DNA from 4 places in the Methylosinus sp. shoA genome. Region 3 is predicted to be linked to each of the others. Evidence: riboswitches for the same ligand, from Rfam matches in the RefSeq annotation. Region 3 holds a riboswitch; each other region holds the start of a gene.
The links. A riboswitch is a leader RNA that binds a small molecule or an ion and turns the genes downstream of it on or off. The one in region 3 is predicted to bind cobalamin.
Positions count from the first base shown of each region.

Region 1 (5,314 bases), 510 kb from region 3:
CGTCCGGGCATGATCACCCGATCGGTTCCCTCCGGCAACGTCAGACGGCGCTGGACGATTTCCGTCGTCATCAGCGCCGCGACCTTCACGCCGATATTGGAGACGACGAACTCGGAGCCGCTCTCGTCGACGAGTTCCTCGGCGACCCGCTTCAAGCGCGGCTCGGCCAGCGAGCCGGTGACGAGAACGACGCGCTCGGCCATTGTTCTCTCATCCGCCCGACGGCTCGCAGATCACGATGGGCCGATGATCCGGCCCCACGGCGACCATCACGAAGGCGCCGCCGCCCGCGTGCCGTCGCTCGCCAGACAGCAGGTTCTCGGCCCAGAGCTCCACCTCCACTGTCATCGAACTTCGACCCGTGCGGACAATGCGTGACGAGAGCTCCAAAACCTCGCCCTTGTGGACCTGGCTCTTGAAATCCACGCGCGGCGAGGCCGCCAGGACGACCGCCGCGCGACTTCGCCGAGTCGCGGCGACGAAGGCCGCCTTCGCCATGGCGGCGAGCGCATGTCCGCCGAACAGGCTGCCGTAATGGCTGGTCTGTTCGGGGAACACCAGCTCGACCATGCGGAGCTCGTGTCGATCGAAAAAGGCCTCCTGCGGCTGGAGCGGCGGCAGAACGCCGCCGCTTTTTTCCAGCCCTCCGACGGCGACCATGTGGAAGACGCTGCTTCCGCAGCGCCTCCGCTCGCCGGAAAGCGGCGCTTCGGCGACGAGATCGACCTCGACGCCGAGCGAGCGGCGCCCGACGCGGACGATCCGGCCCGTCAGCTCGACGAGATCGCCGAGATGAGCGGGCGCCACGAAATCAACACGCTCACAGGAGGCGGTGACGAAGTCGACGCGCCCGTGGCGGGAGGCCGTGATGAAGGCGACCTTGTCCATATGCGCGAGACCGACGCCGCCGAACAATGTTCCATGGTGGTTCGTGTCCTGCGGAAAGACGATGTCGACCAGGGTCGTGATCGGCGGCGCTGCTCGCTCACTCATCATCCCCCTCCCTGCCGCACAGCGGCGAGGCTGCGCAGCCGTTGCGCGGCGGCGACCATATTGACGAGCGCGGGCTCGACCTCCTCCCATCTGCGGGTCTTCAGGCCGCAGTCGGGATTGACCCAGATCTGATCGATCGAGAGCCATTCCTTGGCCTTGGCGAGAAGGTCCGCCATTTCTTCCACGGACGGAACACGGGGCGAATGAATGTCGTAGACACCCGGACCGATCTCATTAGGATAGTTGTAGCTGACGAAAGCGTCGAGCAGCTCCATCTTCGAGCGCGAGGTCTCGATCGAGATCACATCGGCGTCGAGCGCGCCGATCGAATCGATGATGTCGTTGAACTCCGAATAGCACATATGGGTGTGGATCTGCGTCTCGTCGGCGACGCCGGACGCCGCGATGCGGAAAGATTCGACCGCCCATTCGAGATAGGCCTGCCAATCTGTGCGCCGCAAGGGCAGACCTTCGCGCAGCGCCGGCTCGTCGATCTGAATGATGCGTACGCCGGCCTTCTCGAGGTCGACGACCTCGTCGCGTAGCGCCAGCGCGATCTGCCGGCAGACGAGCGATCGCTCCACGTCGTCGCGCACGAAGGACCATTGCAGCATCGTCACCGGCCCCGTGAGCATGCCCTTCACCGGCCGCTTCGTCAGAGATTGGGCGTAGGCCGTCCATTCGACCGTCATCGGCTCGGGCCGCGATACGTCGCCATAGATGATCGGCGGCCGCACGCAACGTGAGCCGTAGCTCTGCACCCATGCATTCTTGGTGAAAGCATAGCCTGCGAGCTGTTCGCCGAAATACTGGACCATGTCGTTGCGCTCGAATTCGCCATGCACCAGCACGTCGACGCCGATTCTTTCCTGCCAGCGTACGGCGTCCTCGATCTTCTCTCGCAGAAAAGCGTGATAATGCGCATAGCTCAGCGCGCCTTTGAGATAGGCGGCGCGCGCCTTGCGCACCTCCTCCGTCTGCGGAAAGGAGCCGATCGTCGTGGTCGGGAATGATGGAAGGCGCAAGCGGTCTTTCTGAAGACCACGCCTCTCTGCGAACGGGAGGCCGCGACGCGACATTTCCGGCGTCAGCGACGCGACGCGCCCAGCGACGGCGCGATCATGAATCTTGTCGGACGACCTGCGCGCCCTTGCGGCGGCCCCGGAGGCCTCGAGCGCGTCTGCGACCGCCTCGCGCCCGTCTCGGAGCGCACGGCCGATCGTCGCGAGCTCCAACACTTTTTGCGCAGCGAAAGCGAGCCAGCTCTTCAGTTCAGGATCGAGCGTATCCTCGAGCGCGAGATCGACCGGAACATGCAGGAGCGAGCACGAGGGCGCGACTTCGACACGCTCCGCGCCGCGAGACGCGACCGCGGATTCGAGCCGATCGACGATCGTAGGCAGGTTCGCGCGCCATACATTCCGGCCGTCGACGACGCCGAGCGACAAGACGAGATCGCCGGGCGCCTTCGCCGAGACGGCGTCGAGCTGGCCGGGCGCGCGAACGAGATCGAGATGCAGGCCGGCTATCGGCAGCGCGACGGCGGTTTCGAGATTGTCGCCGAGGCCGCCGAAATAGCTCGTCAGCATGATCTTCAGCGAAGGAATTTCGCGCGCGAAGATCGAATAGGCGCGGAGCAGCGTTTTGCGCACCTTCTCGTCGAGGTCGAGGACGAGACAGGGCTCGTCGAGCTGGACCCACTCCGCGCCCTTTTCCGTGAGACGCTTCAGCGTTTCGACATAGACGGGAAGGAGGCCGTCGATCAGATCGATCGGCTCGAAGGACGCGTCCTTGCTCTTGCCGAGCAGGAGATAAGTAACGGGTCCGAGAAGGACGGGCCGCGTGCGATAGCCGAGCGCGAGCGCTTCCGAAAACTCATTCATCGGCTTTTGCGACGACAGATCGAATACCTGCCCGCGCGTGAACTCGGGAACCATGTAATGGTAATTGGTGTCGAACCATTTGGTCATCTCGAGCGCCGGCGCGCCGTGCCCCTGATGATGAGCATGTCTACAGGGAGCGGCGCCGGACGATCCACGCGCCATGGCAAAATAGACGTCGAGCGGAACCTCGCCGCCGCGCCATCCGTAGATCTCCGGCACGGCGCCGACCATGGCGCTCACATCGAGCACATGATCGTAGAGAGAGAAATCATTCGAAGGGACGACGGTCGCCCCGAGCATCGCTTGACGCGCCCAATTGGCGGCGCGCAGCTCCGAAGCTGTCTTCGCGAGCGCCTCGGCGTCGGACTTGCCCGCCCAAAAACTCTCGAGCGCGAACTTCAGTTCGCGGCGCGGACCGATGCGCGGCGCGCCGAGCGTCGCGACGGCGATGGCGGAAGATGTTCTTTCATTCGACATTTCGGCAGACCCCATTCGCATTGGGGGCAAAAGGCCGAGCGGTCGCGAGCGGAAAACCCCGTCGGAGAACGTCTCCGACGGCCGCGAGCGATCCACCGGGGCGCCCCGCCCGAGGATTTCATGACGTCGCGGCAGGTCTCCTGGCTCGCGGGTCGTCGTTCCTGTCCGGCCTTCCCGGAGCCTTGCGGCTCCAGTGACACGAGATGGACGCGGAACTCGCCGCTCACAGTTGCGGGGGCAGCTCCGGATTCGCCCGAAGGCTCACCGAATTCCCTCTTGGCTCCGACCAGGAATTGGCCGGAGAACCACGACGAAAAGCATTCTTTCGATTTGGCGGGCGCTTGTCAATCATGATATAAAGATATCTGAATATCATTATATCAGCGCCGACGTTTCGTGCCCGGCACGATCACGCGCCTTGCTCGACGGCGTCGGCTCCAGCCTGGGCGACGATCCCGTCCTGGAACGATTGAACCCCGGAAACGCCGATCGCGCCGACGATATCGCCGCGAAAGACGAGCGGAACCCCGCCTTCGACCGGCGTGAGGCCCGGGAGATTCAGCGTCGCGACACGGCCGGAGGCGATGACCTCTTCGAGAGCTTTCGTGGGCCGCTTGAACAGGGTTGCCGTTCTCGCCTTGTGTATCGCGATCTCGCTCGATGCCGCCTGCGTTCCGTCGAGCCGCTGCAAGAAGACGAGATGCCCGCCGTCGTCTACGATCGCGACGGCCACGCTCCATCCGTTCCGCGAGGCCTCCGCTTCGGCCGCCTCGGCGATTCGCTTCGCGTCCTGAAAAACGAGCGAGTACTTGGTCTTCATCGTCGGTCCTCTCGAAAAATCGGCCCGGGTCACGCCGCCCAGGAAGGCGACGAGCGCAGGCCACGGTCCTTGATCGGCGTGAAGCGGCGCCTCTGCGGCCCGACGTAATTGGCGGACGGCCGGATGATCTTGTTGTCGACGCGCTGCTCGACGATATGCGCGCACCAGCCCGACGTCCGGGCCATCACGAACAGCGGCGTGAACATCGCCGTCGGCACGCCCATGGCGTGATAGGACACGGCGCTGAACCAATCGACATTGGCGAACATGCGCTTGCTCTCGGCCATCACCGCCTCGATGCGCTCGGCGATCTCGAACATCTTCATGGACGCTCCGTCCGCGGAGAGCCGCTGCGCCACGTCCTTCATCACCTTGTTGCGCGGATCGACGGTCGTGTAGACGGGATGGCCGAAACCGATGATCACTTCCTTCGCCTCGACGCGCCGGCGTATGTCGGCCTCCGCCTCGTCGGCGCTCGCATAGCGCTTCTGAATTTCGAAAGCGGCTTCATTCGCGCCGCCGTGCTTGGGCCCGCGCAGAGCGCCGACGGCGCCTGTCACCGCGGAGTACAAGTCCGCGCCGGTGCCGGCGATCGAGCGCGCGGTGAAGGTCGAGGCGTTGAACTCGTGCTCGGCATAGACGACGAGCGTCGTATGCATCGCCCGCACATGCGCCTCCGCAGGAGGCCGGCCGTGCAGAAGGTGCAGGAAATGCGCGCCGATCGAATCATCATCGGTCTCGATGTCGATCCGACGGCCATTGTGCGCATAGTGATGCCAGTAGAGCAGCATCGAACCGAGCGAAGCGAGCAGGCGGTCGGCGATGTCGCGCGCGCCGGAGTGATTGTGGTCGGCCGCCTCCGGCAACACGCAGCCGAGCGCCGACACGCCGCTGCGCAGCACGTCCATCGGATGGGCGGCGGCCGGCAGAGCCTCGAGAGACTGCCGAACGGCGAGCGGCAGGCCGCGCAGGGATTTGAGTTTCGCCTTGTAAGCCGAGAGTTCGGACTCTGTTGGCAGAGTCTCGTGAACGAGCAGATGGGCGATTTCTTCGAACTCGCAGGCTTCCGCCATCTCCAATATGTCGTAGCCCCGATAATGGAGAGAGTCGCCTCCGCGCCCGACTGTGCAGAGCGCGGTGT
Region 1 covers NZ_AP046091.1:1,728,434-1,733,747, reverse strand. Annotated here, with positions in the region: gene AC6IW9_RS07785 (DUF6513 domain-containing protein) at 1-203, opposite strand, end outside; gene AC6IW9_RS07780 (acyl-CoA thioesterase) at 211-993, opposite strand; gene metE (5-methyltetrahydropteroyltriglutamate--homocysteine S-methyltransferase) at 993-3,353, opposite strand; cobalamin riboswitch at 3,467-3,678, opposite strand; gene AC6IW9_RS07770 (GlcG/HbpS family heme-binding protein) at 3,763-4,173, opposite strand; gene prpC (bifunctional 2-methylcitrate synthase/citrate synthase) at 4,203-5,314, opposite strand, start outside.
Region 1: it holds a riboswitch for cobalamin, as region 3 does, so the genes downstream of both, metE (5-methyltetrahydropteroyltriglutamate--homocysteine S-methyltransferase) here and AC6IW9_RS05505 (CbtB domain-containing protein) in region 3, are expected to answer to the same signal.

Region 2 (5,314 bases), 500 kb from region 3:
GGAAGTTGAGGAGCATGGCGAAGCTGGCGAAGAGCGCCATGCCTTCCGTGAAGGCGCCGAACATGGCGAGCGTGCGCGCCACATCCGCGACCGTGTCGACTCCGAATGTGTGCATGTAATCGGCTTTCGCGCGCATTTCGGCATAGTCGCGAAAAGCGGCGAATTCGGTCTTCGGCATTCCGAGCGTCTTCAACAGGAGCGCATAGGCGTCGATGTGCACGGTCTCCATATTGGAGAACGCCGCCATCATCATCTGGATTTCGAGCGGCTGGAACAGAGGAATGTAACGCTTCAGGTAGTTGTCGCCGACCTCCACGTCCGATTGCGTGAAGAAGCGGAATATCTGCGTGAGCAATGACCGTTCGGCGTCGCTGACGCGTTCCGACGCCCAATCCTTGATATCGGCGCCGAGCGGCACTTCCTCGCCCATCCAATGGGTCTGCTGCTGGCGCTTCCAGAAATCATAGGCCCAAGGGTAGCGCTCGACGTCGTAGGAGCCGGTCGCCGTCAGCAGGCCGACGCGCCCCGAGCCGATGAGCGAGCGCGGATCGGCGTCGGCGAGCGAGAGGCCCGAGAGCTCGATCACTGGCATGAGAGGCACTCCTCGTAGTCGCGGCGAGGAGCGGAATGTCCGGCGGAGGCGGCATTCTCGATGCGGCCGGCGAATCCGGCGCGGCTCAAGGACTTCGAGCGACAATAATAGAGGCTCTTGAGGCCGAGCTCCCACGCCTTCCAATGCAGCATGTGCAGGTCCCATTTGTCGATGTCGGCAGGCAGATAGAGATTGATCGACTGGCTCTGGCAAATAAACGGGGCGCGATCGGCGGCGAGCTCTATGATCCATCTCTGGTCGATCTCGAAGGCCGTGCGGAAGACGGCTTTCTCCGCATCGCTCAGCGCGTCGAGATGCTGCACGGATCCTTCCTGTTCGAGGATCGAGCGCCATGTCGCTTCCTTGTCGAGTCCCTTCGCTTCGATCAGGCGCTCGAGATGGGGATTGCGGACGCTGAAGGCGCCGGAGAGCGTCTTGTGCGTATAGATGTTGGCTGGGACCGGCTCGATGCAGGCGCTCGTTCCGCCGCAGATGATGCTGATCGAAGCGGTCGGCGCGATCGACAGCTTGTGGCTGAACCGCGCCCGCATGTCCCGCTCGGCGGCGTCCAGGCAGGCCCCGCGCTCTTCCGCGAGGAGGACCGAGGCGGCGTCGGCTTCGACGCGTATCTTTCGGAAGATCGCCTTGTTCCAGGATTTGGCGGCGACGCTCTCGAACGGAATTCCGCGCGCCTGAAGAAAGGAGTGGAAACCCATCACCCCGAGCCCGACGGAACGTTCGCGCAGGACCGAATAGCGCGCCCGCGCGAGCGTGTCGGGCGCGCCGTCGGCAAAAGCGGTCAGCACATTGTCGAGCATTCGCAGCACGTCTTCGACGAACCTCGGGTCGCTCTCCCATTGATCCCAGGTTTCGAGATTGAGGGAGGCGAGGCAGCAGACGGCCGTGCGCTCTTCGCCGCGATGGTCCTCGCCGGTCGGAAGAGTGATCTCGCTGCAGAGGTTCGACGTGGAGACGCGCAGGCCCAGATCGCGCTGATGCTTCGGCAGGGCCCGGTTCACCTGGTCGATGAACAGCAGGTAGGGCTCGCCGGTCTGGATGCGCGTCTCGAGGATGCGCTGCCATAATTGCCGCGCGTCGACCGACCTGACCGTCTCGCCGGTCTTCGGGCTCCTGAGCGCGAAGGGCGCTCCGGCGGCGACGGCCTCCATGAAGGCGTCGGTGACATTGACGCCATGATGCAGATTGAGGCCTTTGCGGTTGAAGTCGCCGGTCGGCTTTCGGATTTCCAGAAACTCCTCGATTTCGGGGTGATGAATGTCGAGATAGACGGCCGCGGAGCCTCTTCTCAGCGACCCCTGGCTGATCGCCAGCGTCAGGCCGTCCATGACGTGAATGAACGGAACGATGCCGGACGTCTCGCCATTGCCTCTCACCTTTTCGCCGATGGACCTCACGCGCCCCCAATAGGTGCCGATGCCGCCACCGTTAGAGGCGAGAGCGACATTCTCGTTCCAGATCGCGACGATGCCTTCCAGCGAATCTGGAACCGAGTTGAGAAAGCAGGAGATCGGCAGGCCGCGCGTCGTGCCGCCATTGGAGAGAATCGGCGTCGACGGCATGAACCAGAGACGCGACATGGTGTCGTAGAGGCGCTGCGCATGGGCTGCGTCATCCGCATAGGCGCAAGAGACGCGGGCGAACATATCCTGATAGCTCTCGCCCGGAAGCAGATAGCGATCGTCGAGCGTCGCCTTGCCGAAGGGCGTCAGAAGAGCGTCGCGCGAATGGTCGAGCCGAAGATCGCCGGGCGTCGGCGGCTTGGCCAAGGGTTGCGGCGGCGGGGAATGCAAGGCGCGAATGTGCGCGCTCTGTCGCGTCGGAAATATCTTTACGAGATGGCCGTGCTTGTCGAAATCGAACGCCGCCTGCGTCATGCGATGCCCCGCTCGCGTGAGGACGGACGCAGGAAGCAGCGAGCATCGTCCGTGCGATATAGAGCGCAGGACCGCCAGCGACCTCCGGACGCCCCGCCCGTGGACGAAAATGTTCGCGGCAGGTCTCCTGGCTCGCGGGTCGCGGCGCGATCAGCCTTCCCAGCGCATTCGCGCCAGTGGCGTCTTTGATCGCGCTCACCGCTCACAGTTGCGGGGGCAGCTTCGGATTCGCCTTTCGGCTCACCGAATTCCCTCTTAGCTCTGGAAACGAATCCAGAGACCGAGAACATCTATATGTTGGGGTCGGTTCGATGCAGCTGTCAATAGCTGGCTGAACAATATTGCTTCGAGCGATCTGTCTCGAGCGATCTGTCGCGGGCTTGACTGATTCTGCGTTCGACGGTTACATGATCGGCGATGGTTCCCTTTAAGGGATGAAAAGTGAATGCGGTGCGCGCGCTTCCGGGCGCGCAATGCCGCGGCTGCCCCCGCAACTGTGAGCGGCGAGCCGAGGACGAACGAAGCCACTGGGGTTCCATGCGACCTTGGGAAGGCCGTCCGAGGCGACGACCCGCGAGCCAGGAGACCTGCCATCATTCGTGGTCACGCGCGAAGGCGTCGGGCGGGGTGCACCGAGGCGGCCGAAACCCGCTGACATGCGCGCCTCGTGCGCGTGCGCACGGGTGGAGACCTTTCGCAGTGACGGTCCACGTCTGCTGCTGGTCTCGAACTCATGCACATGCAAGTCTCGCGAGCCGTCATCGACGGCTCGGTCGCGCACGTCCTGCGCGCGTCCACCATTTTCTCCGCCTTCGTCCTCGCCGCTCTTACGTCCCCAACGCAGGGGCAGGAGGTTCTGCCGGAAATCGAAGTGGGCACGGTCGTGACGCCCGACCGCGTCGAGGAGCCGGCCACGCGCACGGCCGCCTCCGTGTCGGTCGTGACGCCCGCCGAAATCGAGAAGCGCGGCTCGCTCGGATTGACCGACGTCCTGCGCGGCGTTCCGGGTCTCGATATCTACGGCTTCGGGGGACCAGGCGCGCAGTACAATGTCGTCCTGCGCGGCTCCACGCCGAGCCAGACGCTGCTGCTGATCGACGGCGTCCGCATCGGCGATCCTTCGAGCGGCGGCGGCGAGGCCGATCTCGGCGGCTTTGCAATTCTCGACCTCGAGCGGATCGAGGTTCTGCGCGGCCCGCAATCGGCTCTCTACGGCTCGGACGCGATGGGCGGCGTGATCAACCTCATCACCCGCAAAGGCGCAGGCAAGCCGCGCGGCTCCGTGCTCGCGGAAGGCGGAACCTACGGAACGGCCCATACGCGCGCCGCGGTTTCGGGCGGGGAGGGCGATTTGTCCTACGCCTTCGCCATCGACGCGCTGCACACCGACGGCTTTCCCCGCTACGGCTATCGCATCGCGCGGCCGCTGACGATGGCGGATCGCGTGACCTCTCTGCCGCCTCTGCCGGCCGGCGACCCCACCAATCGCGGCGGCGCGAGCGCTCGCCTCGGCTATCGCTTTTCCAACGACTTCTCCGTCGAAGGCGCGTTCAACGGGCATGACGCATCGATCCGCTTCGACAATCCGAGCGCGTTTGACCCGACGAACGTCTACAGTCCGAACAATCATCAGCACGCGTCATTCGCTCAAGGCTATCTGCGCGCCGATCTTGATCTGTTCGACCATCGTTTGCACAACCGGCTCACCCTGTTCCGCAATGTCACGAACAGAGACGTCTGGGTGACGGAATCCTGCTACGACTTGTCCTGGAACTCCTTCGACTGCCGGCTCGGCTATCGCGGCGGCCGGCGCGGGCTCGAATATCAGGGCGATTTGAAGCTCGAAGAGTTCGGGCTCGTCAGCTTCGGCGCGCGGAACGAGACCGAGTCGCTGCACACCTCGCAGGACCCGGCGCCTCTCGGAACATTCACGCCGACGGATGCGGCGCAGACGACGCATTCGGGATTCGCGCAACATCAGTTCACGGTGCTGGACCGATTCGACTTCACCACGAGCGGCCGCATCGACGCGGTCGACAACAACAGCACCTTCGCGACATGGCGCGCGACCGCCGCCTACCGTCTCGAGGAGACCGGCACGAAATTCCGGGCGACGGCGGGAACGGGCGCGCGCGTGGCGTCGCTCTTCCAGCGGTTCAGCCAATATGGCGACCCGAAGCTGTTGCCGGAGCGGAGCACGGGATTCGACGTCGGCGTCGATCAGAAGCTGTTCTCGGGGCGGGCGCTGCTGTCGGTCAGCTTGTTCGACAGCCGATATCAGAATCTCATCGGCTATGGGGTTTCGTCGGGCTGCACGGCGGTTCAGATCGCCGCTTTCGGCGGCTGCTATTACAATGTCGGACGCGCGGAGATGAAAGGCGTCGAATTTTCGGGCGAGGCGGTGATCGTCCCGGACGAATGGCGCGTGCGCGGGTCCTACACGCATCTCGCCGCGATCGACCGCGCCAAGGATCAGACGCTCACGCTGCGGCCGCGCGACAAGGGATCGGTCTCCGTCATCTACACCGGCATCCCGAAGCTCGAGCTCGAGGCGCGCGTGGTCGCGACCGGCGCGGTTCCCGCCACCGACTGGGTCTATTCCAAGCGCGTCTCGCTCGCGTCCTATGCGAGAGTGGATCTGTTCGGCAGCTATAAGTTCGACGACCTTTTCTCGGTTTTCGCCCGCATCGAGAATATCGGCGATACACGCTATGAGGAAACCAATAATTATGGAACGACGGCGCGGGCGGTCTATGGCGGCGTGAAGCTCACATGGTGAGTGGAGCGCGTCGCTCCGCTATTCGCCTTTGCGCATCGGCGGCGCGCG
Region 2 covers NZ_AP046091.1:1,714,339-1,719,652, forward strand. Annotated here, with positions in the region: gene AC6IW9_RS07700 (ribonucleotide-diphosphate reductase subunit beta) at 1-592, opposite strand, end outside; gene AC6IW9_RS07705 (ribonucleoside-diphosphate reductase subunit alpha) at 583-2,487, opposite strand; cobalamin riboswitch at 2,588-2,787, opposite strand; cobalamin riboswitch at 2,889-3,096, shown strand; gene AC6IW9_RS07710 (TonB-dependent receptor plug domain-containing protein) at 3,227-5,266, shown strand.
Region 2: it holds a riboswitch for cobalamin, as region 3 does, so the genes downstream of both, AC6IW9_RS07705 (ribonucleoside-diphosphate reductase subunit alpha) here and AC6IW9_RS05505 (CbtB domain-containing protein) in region 3, are expected to answer to the same signal.

Region 3 (5,314 bases):
AGCGGGGATGGCCCGCCAGCGCTACCTGCAGCACCGGGCAATCGGCTGCGTCGAGCACCGTCGTCTCGTCGGCCCGCAGCGCCGAGAAAGCCGTCATGTTGAGAATGATGTCGGGGCGGATGCGGGCGATGAGCTCGGACAGCGGGCCTGTGACGTCGGGGTCCTTCAGGCTCGTCACGGCGAGCGCTACTGCGGCGAGGTCCCGCTGCTCCAGCTGCTCGACAAGTGCGCTGACGGGCCTGTAGTCGCCCGCCAACAGACTGGCCCTGTAGAAGACGACGAGAGCGATGGGCCCTGATCGAGGCTCGACCTGCGCAAGAGGCGTGGGATTTCCGTGTCGAGCAAGGGCTAGAGCCGCATCCAGCTCCGCCGGCGGCTCAGCGGCAACCGCGGCGCCGAGCAGTCCTGCCGCGTACAGCAGGAGATTCCTTGCGTTAGCGGGGCCGCCAGCTCGGAAATAGCGCTCGAACATCCTCAGTGCGTCACGCGAGACGGTCGAGATCGCGTCGAGACGTGGATCTCGACGATTGTCTCCCGGCAGCGCGACGAACAGAATCTCGAGGCGGCGCGCGGCTTCCGCGATCTGCTCAAAGCCATAACGCCAGTAATCGAGACCGCCGAGCCCGCGCACGATCACGATACGCGCGCCGGCGATAACGCGCTCGATGTAGAGGTCCACCGACATGGGATGGCGAAGCTTCTTGAGGCTCGCGAGCCTCAAGGTCGGAAAGCGCGTCGGCGTTTCGCTCCAAACAGCCGCGAGGGCAGAGAGGTCGCTGTCGCTGAAAGACAAGACGACGACGTCGGCGGGCGTCTGATCCAGATCGACCGCGCCGTCCAACTCATCCAGCGAACACGTCTCGACCGCTAGCAGATGCATTTGCCAATCTTACACGCTCCCGATCGCCTGGGCGATCGCAACACGGTCCAAGCCCTTCTGTCCAATGACGACGAGGCGCCCCTGGCGAGGCTCCTGCGGCCTCCACGGGCGGTCGAACTGGTGCTGAAACCGCGAGCCCACGCCCTGGATCAAAAGGCGCATCGGCTTGCCCTTGACCTCGGCAAAGCCTTTGATGCGGAGGATATTATGGGCGTCCGCGGCCTTCCTGATACGTTCGATCAGCCCTTCCGGGGCATCGAGCGCCGGGATATCGACGATGAAGGTGTCGAAGTCGTCGTGATCGTGCTCTTCTTCGGCATCGTGATGGGAAGGACGGGCGGCGAGGTCCGTCTCGGCAGCTGCGCCGAGCCCCAGCAGCACCTTGGCCTCGAGCCGCCCACCCGTCGTTTCGACAACCTTCACGGCGCGAGGTACGGCGGCCTTGATATCTCCCGCGACTTTCGCGCGCTCCGCCTCCGTCATGAGGTCGGCCTTGTTGAGAAGGATAAGGTCGGCGCAGAGGAGCTGATCTTCGAAAATCTCCTCGAGGGGATTGTCGTGGTCGACGGACGCGTCGTCGGCCCGCTGGGCAGCCAGCGCGTCGGGGTCGTCCGCGAAGCGTCCTGCGGCGACGGCCGCGCCATCGACGACCGCAATGACGCCGTCGACGGTGACGCGCGACGCGATCACGGGCCAGTTGAAGGCCTGCACCAGTGGCTTTGGCAAGGCGAGACCCGAGGTTTCGATCAGGATGTGCTCCGGCGGCTCAGGCAGCGCAAGCAGGCCTTCGAGCGCCGGCACGAAGTCGTCGGCGACGGTGCAGCAGATGCAGCCGTTCGACAGCTCGACGATACGGTCCTCGCTGCAGCTTTCTACTCCGCAGCCTTTGAGGATCTCGCCGTCGATGCCGACGTCGCCGAACTCGTTGACGATGACGGCGAGGCGGCGCCCCGCGCCGTTTTGCAGGATGTTGCGTACGAGCGTGGTTTTGCCGGCGCCGAGAAAGCCGGTCACGATGCTGCAGGGCACTTTGGCAAGTGCGGTCATGGATTCGACTCCGGATGAGAAAAGCCCGAGGGCGGCGCTCGTGAGATGACGCCCTTTCGAAAGCACTCGGGGCGCTCCTTCCAGGGGATGATGCCGTTGTCCGAGCATCCATAGGCGCGTGCGGACTCGACGATCTGGTCGAGGTGCGTTTCCGTTTCGAGGTTGCCGATGAGGTATGTCCACCTGTTGGAGCCGACGAGCGCGATGGTGCTCGGCCGATTGCAAACGGCCAGGCACTGGACGGGCGTCACCGTGATCGTGTGATCGGCGGCAAGGCGCTCGCGCAGCGCATCGGCCAGCAGCACCCCCGGCAGGTCGTAGCCTTCGCCATCGGGAACCGCCCGCCGGCAGCTTACGCATACGAATACGGTAACGGGCTCATCGGACATGGTCGCCGCTAAGCCTCCACCGCGATCGAGCTTTCTGTCCTCTGCCAGAACCATCCGACCAGGGCGCCGGTCAACGCCCAGAGCACTGCGTGCACGACAAGAGAAGCGGATGCGAACCGAGCCGCAAGCTCGGCGGGCGTTCGACTTGCTTCCTCGGCAGCAGGATGAGGGGCGCCCACAATGTGCGGGGCGAGCAGAAGCACGAGGCCCAGGGCCGGCATCGCGAAGCCATTCGGGCGCAATATCAACCACAGGGCTGCGGCAGTCGCAGTCGCAGTCGCGACCCACCAGATCTGTCGCGCCACGAGATCGGCCGCCATCATGCCGGGTAGCTCGGGCGGAAGGCCCAGCGCCGGCGCAAGACCGGTCACGACGAACCCCGCAGCAGACCAGCCCAGAGCTCGCCGCGTGTCGATGGGATCGTTGGCGATCAGTAGCCCGGCGAGCAGCAAGAATGCGAAGCCGACGGCCGTCGCCATCGTGACGGTGCTGGTGTAGAGCGTACGCTCGATACCCTCGGTCGGCGCCCATTCGGCCTCACCTGCGGCCTCGTCGCGCCCGCTATGCGCCAGGACGAGGCGAGCCTCCCCCGTCGAGCGCCCACCGTGCCGCAGGGAGTTGCTTTCCGCGGCTCGGTTCTCATACGTCTCCGCGGCGAGGATCAACGGCGTCGTGGTGAAATGCTGCAGCGCCGCGACCAAAACGCCAGCAGCGAAACCCGCCGCAAGGGCGGTCGCAAGAACGCGGGCAATCATTTGAACCCTCGCTCAGTGGCAAGGAAAGCTGAGAGCGTGGCGTGTATCGTGGCCGGCATTGTGGATTGTCGACGAATGCGAAAATCCCGCCGTAAAGACGAGAGCAACGCCGACGAAAAGGGCCAGGGCCACGGCCTGGAGGCTCTCGGCTCTCTGACCGGCGGCCGACAATGGTGCGGAATGGGACTGTGCGTTCACGAGGCTCTCCTTGACCACCCCTCCGGGGTCATGATGAGTTGGCTGGTAGCGAGGACGGTCGGTCTCCTGGCTCTCGGGTCCATGTGCCTGATCGCCTTCCCGGTTTCCCAGTGGCATACTGATCAGACACTCACCGATCACAGTTGCGGGGGCAGCTACGGCTTCACCCTGCTGAAGGCATACCGTATTCCCATGACCCCTTGCGGGGAACCGTCCCCGGTTTGATAAAGGCTGCCAGAGTGTCGCGTCAATGGAAATCGGGATTTTGACCCGATGGAGAAGGGTAAGGGGGACGTTTCGATGCAGGCGGTCGAAAATGACGAAGCCCGGCACAAGGAAAAGATGCAGAAGCGCAAGGCTGCGCAAGATGCCGAGGTTTCGGAAAAAACCGTCGAGAAGGGGCTTCTGATCGTCCACACCGGCAAGGGCAAGGGTAAGTCCACGGCGGCGTGGGGCCTGCTGCTGCGCGCTCTCGGCCGCGGCATGCGCGTCGGCGTGGTGCAATTCGGCAAGGGAGCCTGGGAGACCGGCGAGCGCAAGGCAATCGAGAAGTTTGGCGACCAGGTTGTTTGGCATACGCTCGGCGAAGGCTTCACTTGGGAAACTCAAGACCACGCTCGTGACATGGCCGCCGCCGAAAAGGCCTGGACGACAGCCAAAGCCCTCCTGGCGGACCTCTCGTTCCGGCTCGTCATCCTCGACGAGATCAACATCGCGTTGCGCTACGAGCACCTTGTCCTGACCGACGTCATCGAGACGCTACGCACTCGCCGGCCGGACTTGCATGTCGTTGTCACGGGCCGAAATGCCAAGCCAGAGATGATCGAGGCCGCCGACCTCGTGACCGACATGACCCCGGTGAAGCACCACTTCGCGGCCGGCGTGAAAGCCCAGGAGGGCATCGAGTTCTAGCGGCATGAAAGCCATCATGTTCCAGGTTCCGGCTCGGACGTCGGCAAATCGCCGATCGTCGCCGACCTTGCAGTCAAGCCGCAAAATATGTCAAAACAACGCTGCGGTGACGGCCGACGGCGGCGAGATCGGTCGCGCCCAGGCGTTGCAGGCGCGCGCGGCGCGCGTGCCGGTGCCGACATCCCTTGGGCAGGAAAGCCGTATGCCCGGATCTGTGAGGAGGACGAAGCCGAAGGCTAAGCTCCTCGACCCAGGCTAGGCCTCGAGCCCCCGTTCATCCATCGTCACCGTGAGCCTTGTGACCGTCTCTTGCTCGCTAAAACCAGCGGCCCCGCCCGTACCAGCCACCGCCTCCAAGAAGCAGAATCAAGAGAACGATGATGAGAAGCGTCTGGGTGTCCATAACGTTCATCCCCTTGCATCCCAACGCCTCGCCTTGGCTTTCTCTAGTTACTTTGTTTTGGCATGGCCAGGCTTGGGCCCATCAACTGGCGGGATGCCACCATGGCATCCGCCCACTGCTCGCAATAGTTCGCGTCCTGCTCCGAGCTTTCAAGCGCTTTCAGATTTTCAGCAGCTGGATCATCGTAAGCGCCGTTGCGACCCCATTGATTCTTCGGGTTCGGAAGGATTTTCGGATGTGAGATTCTTCTGAGGGACAGCCATGTCTCTGGAAGGATCCGAAGATGAACGAGAATGCGACGATCGAAACGGCTTTTGGCGCAGGATTTGTCGGACGTGTGGATTTTCGTCGTTCACGTTCGGGCAATCGGCTGTGGTCGAAGGAGCTGAAGGGCCGGATCGTACGAGAGAGTCTCGCGCCTGGAGCGCGCGTCGCCGACGTGGCCCGCAAATATCGGATATGCGCGCAGCAATTGACGCAGTGGCGCCGCCAGGCGCGCACCGGGCGGCTCGCGCTGGTGACCGACGGTCCCGCGGAGTTCGTGGAGATCGAGCTCGAGCAGCCCTCCGTTCGTAACGAGAGCGATGCGAAGATCGAGATCGTCGTCGGCAAGGTCGTGTTACGGCTGGATCAGGACACCGCGTCGACGCGCATCGCCGAGATCATGACGGCGCTGGAGCGCGGCGCGTGATCATTCCGTCGCAAGGGTTGCGGATCGTGCTCGCCGTGC
Region 3 covers NZ_AP046091.1:1,217,767-1,223,080, reverse strand. Annotated here, with positions in the region: gene cobN (cobaltochelatase subunit CobN) at 1-880, opposite strand, end outside; gene cobW (cobalamin biosynthesis protein CobW) at 890-1,927, opposite strand; gene AC6IW9_RS05515 (DUF1636 family protein) at 1,924-2,316, opposite strand; gene AC6IW9_RS05510 (CbtA family protein) at 2,325-3,071, opposite strand; gene AC6IW9_RS05505 (CbtB domain-containing protein) at 3,084-3,269, opposite strand; cobalamin riboswitch at 3,309-3,499, opposite strand; gene cobO (cob(I)yrinic acid a,c-diamide adenosyltransferase) at 3,543-4,181, shown strand; partial or broken gene AC6IW9_RS05495 (cobyric acid synthase) at 4,186-4,395, shown strand; gene tnpA (IS66-like element accessory protein TnpA) at 4,868-5,275, shown strand; gene tnpB (IS66 family insertion sequence element accessory protein TnpB) at 5,272-5,314, shown strand, end outside.

Region 4 (5,314 bases), 330 kb from region 3:
ACTTCAATCTCGCACGCTCGTGGAAGGGCCGCCGCCCCATCGTCGATTCCCTCGTCGCGGAGATCGAGAGCGACGCGGCGTCGACGGCGCTCGTCAGCGCCGAACACTTGTCCTCGCGGCTCTATCCGTTCCAGATCGAGCGGCTCGCGGAGGATTTCAAAAGTTTCGACTGCCGCATCGTCAGCGTGCTGCGTCCTCATGAGGAGCGCGTCTATTCGGCCTATTCCAGCACGATCCGCGCCGGCCGCAGCCTGACGCTCGACGCCTTCGTCGACGAGTTGCTCGTTCCCGAGAATTGGTATTGCCGATATGCGGAAACGATTTCACGCTGGCGCCGCGTGTTCGGCGCGGAGCGCGTCACGATCCTCCCCTTCCGTAAATCACGCGACATCGTCGAGCTGCTGTGGACGGAAATGCTTCGATTCGACGGCGCGCCGCCGCAGCGCGGGGATTTCGTCAACGCCGATCCCGGCGCCGGCGTGCTGGAGGCGATGCGCCGCGTGAATGAGATCATCGGCGACCAGGAAGCCTTTCCACGCAGGGGATATCTGCGGCACTTCCTCCTGACGCTCGCGCGGGCGGGCATATTGCGGTCGCTCGCCGCGACGCCGCAATGCGCGGACGGCCGGCTGCGCGTCGAAGGCGAGCGGCGCGCCCGGCTCGCCGCGCTGGTCGACGAGGATATCGAAAAGCTCGCGGCGCTCACATCGGTCGAGCTGCCGCGCATGTCGGAGACGCCCGACGAGGGCCGCGCCGCGACAGCCGACATAGAGGAGCGCGCGAAGGGCCTGCTCGCCGAGCGGCGTTTCGTCGCCGCGAGCCTCGCGCTCGCGCGATGGGTCGGCACGGCCGATCGGCGCCGCGACGCTCAGCTATAGGCGAGGCGCGCACGGCGCGCGGCGATCGCCGCAGCGAGCCGGCCCGCCGCGAACAACCCCGCGAAGACGACCGCGTTGATGGCGAAGATGCGCGCCACGCTCTCCGGCGCATAATGCGTCGTGACGCCGCCCGTCGCCACAGTGGCGAGATAGAGCGCGCCTTCATAGGCGACGAAGCTCGCGACGAAGGCGGCGACGGCTCCGGCGCGCGGCGCGACGACACGCGCGGTCTCGCAGCCGAGCAGCGCGACGGCGAGCAGCGCGCCGCCCCAGCCGAGCGTCTCGAGATCGGTCGGATAATGCAGGAAGGCGTAGCCGACGATCTGATTGACGAGCCAGACGAAGGCCGTCAGCGCCAATGCGGCGCCGCGCGGATTTGTGAGAGCGGCTATCGCCGCAAAGGCGGCGAAGGGCGCCGCGCAGGCGACGCCGAAAGTGGTGAAAGCGCCGACGGCGAGAAAGGCGGCGAGCCATGCGAGGCGGGGGCCGCCGAAACGATCGAGAGAAAGCGTCATCCGAAGTCTCCTGTTCGAGGTCACCATTTCAGCCTCACGCCGCCATAGACGGATCGCCCGGCCGTTCCGTAATTGTAGACTTCCTCATAGCGCGCATCGCTCATATTTTCGATGCGCGCGAAGACGGACAGAAGCTCGTTCACCCTGTAATCGGCGAAGAGGTCGAGCCGCGCATAGGTCGAGAGCGTCACGCGTCGCGATTTGACGAAGTCGTAATCGGCGCGAGGCCCGGCCAGATTGAGCCGCGCCTCGAGCTCGAGGCCCGGAACGCCGGTGTAGACGAGCGCGGCCATGGCCTTGTCGCGCGGGCGGCGCAACAGGCCGACGTTCTCGGCGAGATCCTCGGCGACGAGATGCGTGTAGCTCGCCTTCAGGCGCCATTCGGACGGAACGAGCGCGGCCTCGCCCGAAAATTCGACGCCGCGGGTCCGCGCCCGGCCGACATTGAAATAGCAGCCGAAGACTTGCGTCGCCGTGCAGGTCGGCGACGAGCCATATTCGATGAGCTCGCGGAAGTCGTTCTCGAACAGGCTCACCGAGGCGAACAGGCGATCGCCGAACAGGGTCTGATCGAAGCCGAAGTCATAGCCGAGGCTCGTTTCCGGCTTCAGGCGCGGGTCGCCATATTGGCTGAAGCGCTGATAGAGCGAGGCGATGCGCGCGCCCGTTCCGGCGCTGGCCTTGAGCTTCGTCCCTGTCTCCTCGACACGATAGGCGGCGGTCGCGCGCCACGTGCCGAAAGTGTGATTGGCCTCGACGGCGTCGATGCGGCCGCCATAGGAGAGATCGAAGCGGTCGAACACGGTGAGCTTGTGCTGGGCGAAGCCGGAATGGGTCGTCTGCGCGGCGTCGATCGGCGTGAAGCTTCCCGCCGGCGCCGGTTCTTGCGACGTGTGGACCGCCTCCGTCTCCTCGCGGGCGCCGAAGGTGAGGAGGCCAAAGGAATCGAGCGTCAGATCGCCCTGATATTCGAGCCCGCGGCGCTCGCCGCGCGATCCGGTCCGGCAGTCGAAGGAGGCGAAGCTCGCATCGAAGCAGGCGTTCGGCTGCCAGACGTCGCGGTCGATCACATTGCCGAACAGGACCAGCCGATTATGGAGCCTGCGGTCGATGAGATCGGCGTCGATGCGCACATAGCCCTGGCCGAAGGACGAATGGGAATGATTTTCGCGGTCGAACACGTCGGCCGGCGAGAAGGCGAAAGGATTGTCGAAGCGGATCGCACTATCGTAGCCGATGAAGGCGGCCTCGACCGAGAGTTCCTCCGAAATGCGATAGCCGAGCCTCGCGCTGGCGCCGCCCTTGTTGGTCGGATCGTCGGACGGCAGGGGCGGCGGCGGCGTCACCCCGTCGCCGATGGTGAGCGGCCGCGTGATGCGATAGCCGAAGCGCGGATGTCCGTCGACATGCAGCGCATCGATCGCGAAGGCGTACCAAAGCTGTCCCTCGCTTCCCGAAAGGCTCGCGCGGGTATGGATCGTTCCATAGGAGCCGCCTTCGAAGAGGACGGACCCTTTCGGCGCGCCCTCGCCCTTGCGTGTGATGATGTCGATGACGCCGCCCATGGCGTTCGAGCCGTAGAGCGACGATTGCGGTCCGCGCAGCACCTCGATGCGTTCGATGTCGGTGGCGACGAGGGCGCCGAAATCGACCGAGCCGTCGGTCGAGGACGGATCGCCGATGCGCACGCCGTCGATGAGCACGAGGGTCTGGCCGGGCGTTGCGCCGCGCAGATAGACGAAGCTCTGCGTTCCGACGCCGCCGGATGAATAGAGGTCGAGCCCGGGCGTCCCGCGCAGAGCCTCGACGAGACCGGTTCCGGCGCGCTTCTCGATCTCCTTGGCCGAGACGACAGTGATGGCGGAGGCGGCGCGCGACGCCGGCTCTTCGACGCGATCAGCGGAGACGACGGTCGCGGCGCCGATCTCGACGGTCGGCAGCGCCTCCTGCGCGGCGGCGAGAACGGGAAGAAACGCAAAGAGAGAAGCAGAAAAGAGCGGCGCGCCGAGACACGCGGACCGCGCGGAATGGAAAGACATGGACGAAACGCTCGCAGCGTGACGTGGGCCGTCACTGCGAAGGTCTCGACCCGTCCATCGAACGGGTCTCGGCCGCATCGGTGCACCCCGCCCGACGCTCTCGCGCGTGACCACGAATGATGGCAGGTCTCCTGGCTCGCGGGTCCTCGCCGCTCTGACCGCCTTCCCGGAACGCTTGCTCCAGTGGCTTTCGGTCTTCGGCTATCCGCTCACAGTTGCGGGGGCAGCCGCGGAATCGCGCCGCCGCCGACGCTCACCGCATTCCCATTCGATCCCTCACGGGGAACCATCGACGATAAGTCATAGGCGAGACTGCGCGCGAGTCAAGCTCGAGGCGAGGCCGGGCCGGGGCGATCGGGTGAAGAAGTAGGTGACAGATCGCTTTCGTGCTGAATCAGTCGACCTCCTGTGGTTCGGGCAGGAGGTCAAGTCGATGGACGAGAGCGGGTCGGATTGCGCGGCTTTGGCCGAGACGACGGTGTTTCTGCACTATTTCAACGACATGCCGGACGAACGGCGGCCCGGCAAGGTGATGTATCCGCTCGACGAGATCTTGCTCTTGTCCCTGCTCGCCGTGCTGGCCGGGGCGGAGGCCTTCACCGACATCGCGCGCTTCGGCGAGAAGAAGCTCGACCTTTTGCGTCGCTTCCGCCCCTCCGCCAATGGCATGCCGGCGCGTGAATCGCATCGACAAGACAGGCGAGCGCCGCCTGATAGGTTTCGTCCCGCACATGCCATTCGGCGGTCCAGAGCAGCTTGGAATGCGTGGAGACGGTGGAGCTGCGCGCCATCCGTGCGAGGCCGAGATTGGTGGCGTCGGCGAGCAAGGCGGTCATCAGCGCGAGAATGTCCTCCGGCGGCGCGCCGCTGCGCAGATGGAGAAAGCGCTCTGAGAAGCCCGTCCATCCGTGCACCTCCGCAAGGAGATCGATGATGCGCATCCGGTCGAGCCGCCGCTGTTGTCGGCATGACTGCGGTCGGGCTACGCCCGCCCTCCGTCACGCCGACAACGGCGGAAACCGCGCGCTCGAAAGGGGTATGCAAATGCGGGGTCCCGTTTCGATGGCGTTTGACAGACTTGCCCGATGATGTGGTGCGGACACTGCGCCAGACTCACGCTGATCGAGAAGCTGAACTTATTTCCTAACGGTGCATTCGATCGTGCGCTTCGCCCGCTCGAAGGACATTCTCTGCCAGGGCCGCGGCTCCGCGGCGAACTCGGCTTTCTGCTACGTGTTGGGCATCACCTCGATCGATTCGGCGAGGAATGATTTGCTGTTCGAGCGCTTCGTCAGCGAGGAACGTTGCCAGCCGCCCGACATCGACGTCGATTTCGAACATGAAAAGCGGGAGGTGGTGATGCAGTGGATCTTCAAGCAATATGGCCGTGACCACGCTGCCCTCTGCTCGACTGTCATTCGCTACCGCACCAAGGGCGCGATCCGCGACGTGGGCAAGGCGCTCGGCCTCACCGAGGACCTGATCAAGATGCTGTCCTCTCAGGTCTGGGGATGGTCGGACGATGGCGTCGAGGACAAGCATGTCGAGGCGCTGAACCTCAATCTCTCCGATCGACGGCTGCGCCTGACGCTCGATCTCGCCCGTCAGCTCATGGGCGCGCCGCGCCATCTCAGCCAGCATCCCGGCGGTTCGTGCTGACGCACGATCGGCTCGATGAGCTCGCGCCGATCGAGCCCGCAGCCATGGTCGATCGGCAAGTGATCGAATGGGACAAGGACGACGATCGTTTTGCGCCACAGGGGTTGAAACCGGACGCTTTTTGCGCGCGATGCCAGTTCGAGATGGAGTCGTAACATGTCCTGCGCGGGCGCATTCCGGCTGTTCGCGTCTCGGCGATACGACAGACGAGAGTGCGCATATC
Region 4 covers NZ_AP046091.1:1,549,365-1,554,678, reverse strand. Annotated here, with positions in the region: gene AC6IW9_RS07060 (hypothetical protein) at 1-878, shown strand, start outside; gene AC6IW9_RS07055 (hypothetical protein) at 869-1,393, opposite strand; gene AC6IW9_RS07050 (TonB-dependent receptor plug domain-containing protein) at 1,414-3,432, opposite strand; cobalamin riboswitch at 3,537-3,738, opposite strand; partial or broken gene AC6IW9_RS07045 (transposase family protein) at 3,866-4,054, shown strand; gene AC6IW9_RS07040 (Tn3 family transposase) at 4,029-4,373, opposite strand; partial or broken gene AC6IW9_RS07035 (PHP domain-containing protein) at 4,570-5,174, shown strand.
Region 4: it holds a riboswitch for cobalamin, as region 3 does, so the genes downstream of both, AC6IW9_RS07050 (TonB-dependent receptor plug domain-containing protein) here and AC6IW9_RS05505 (CbtB domain-containing protein) in region 3, are expected to answer to the same signal.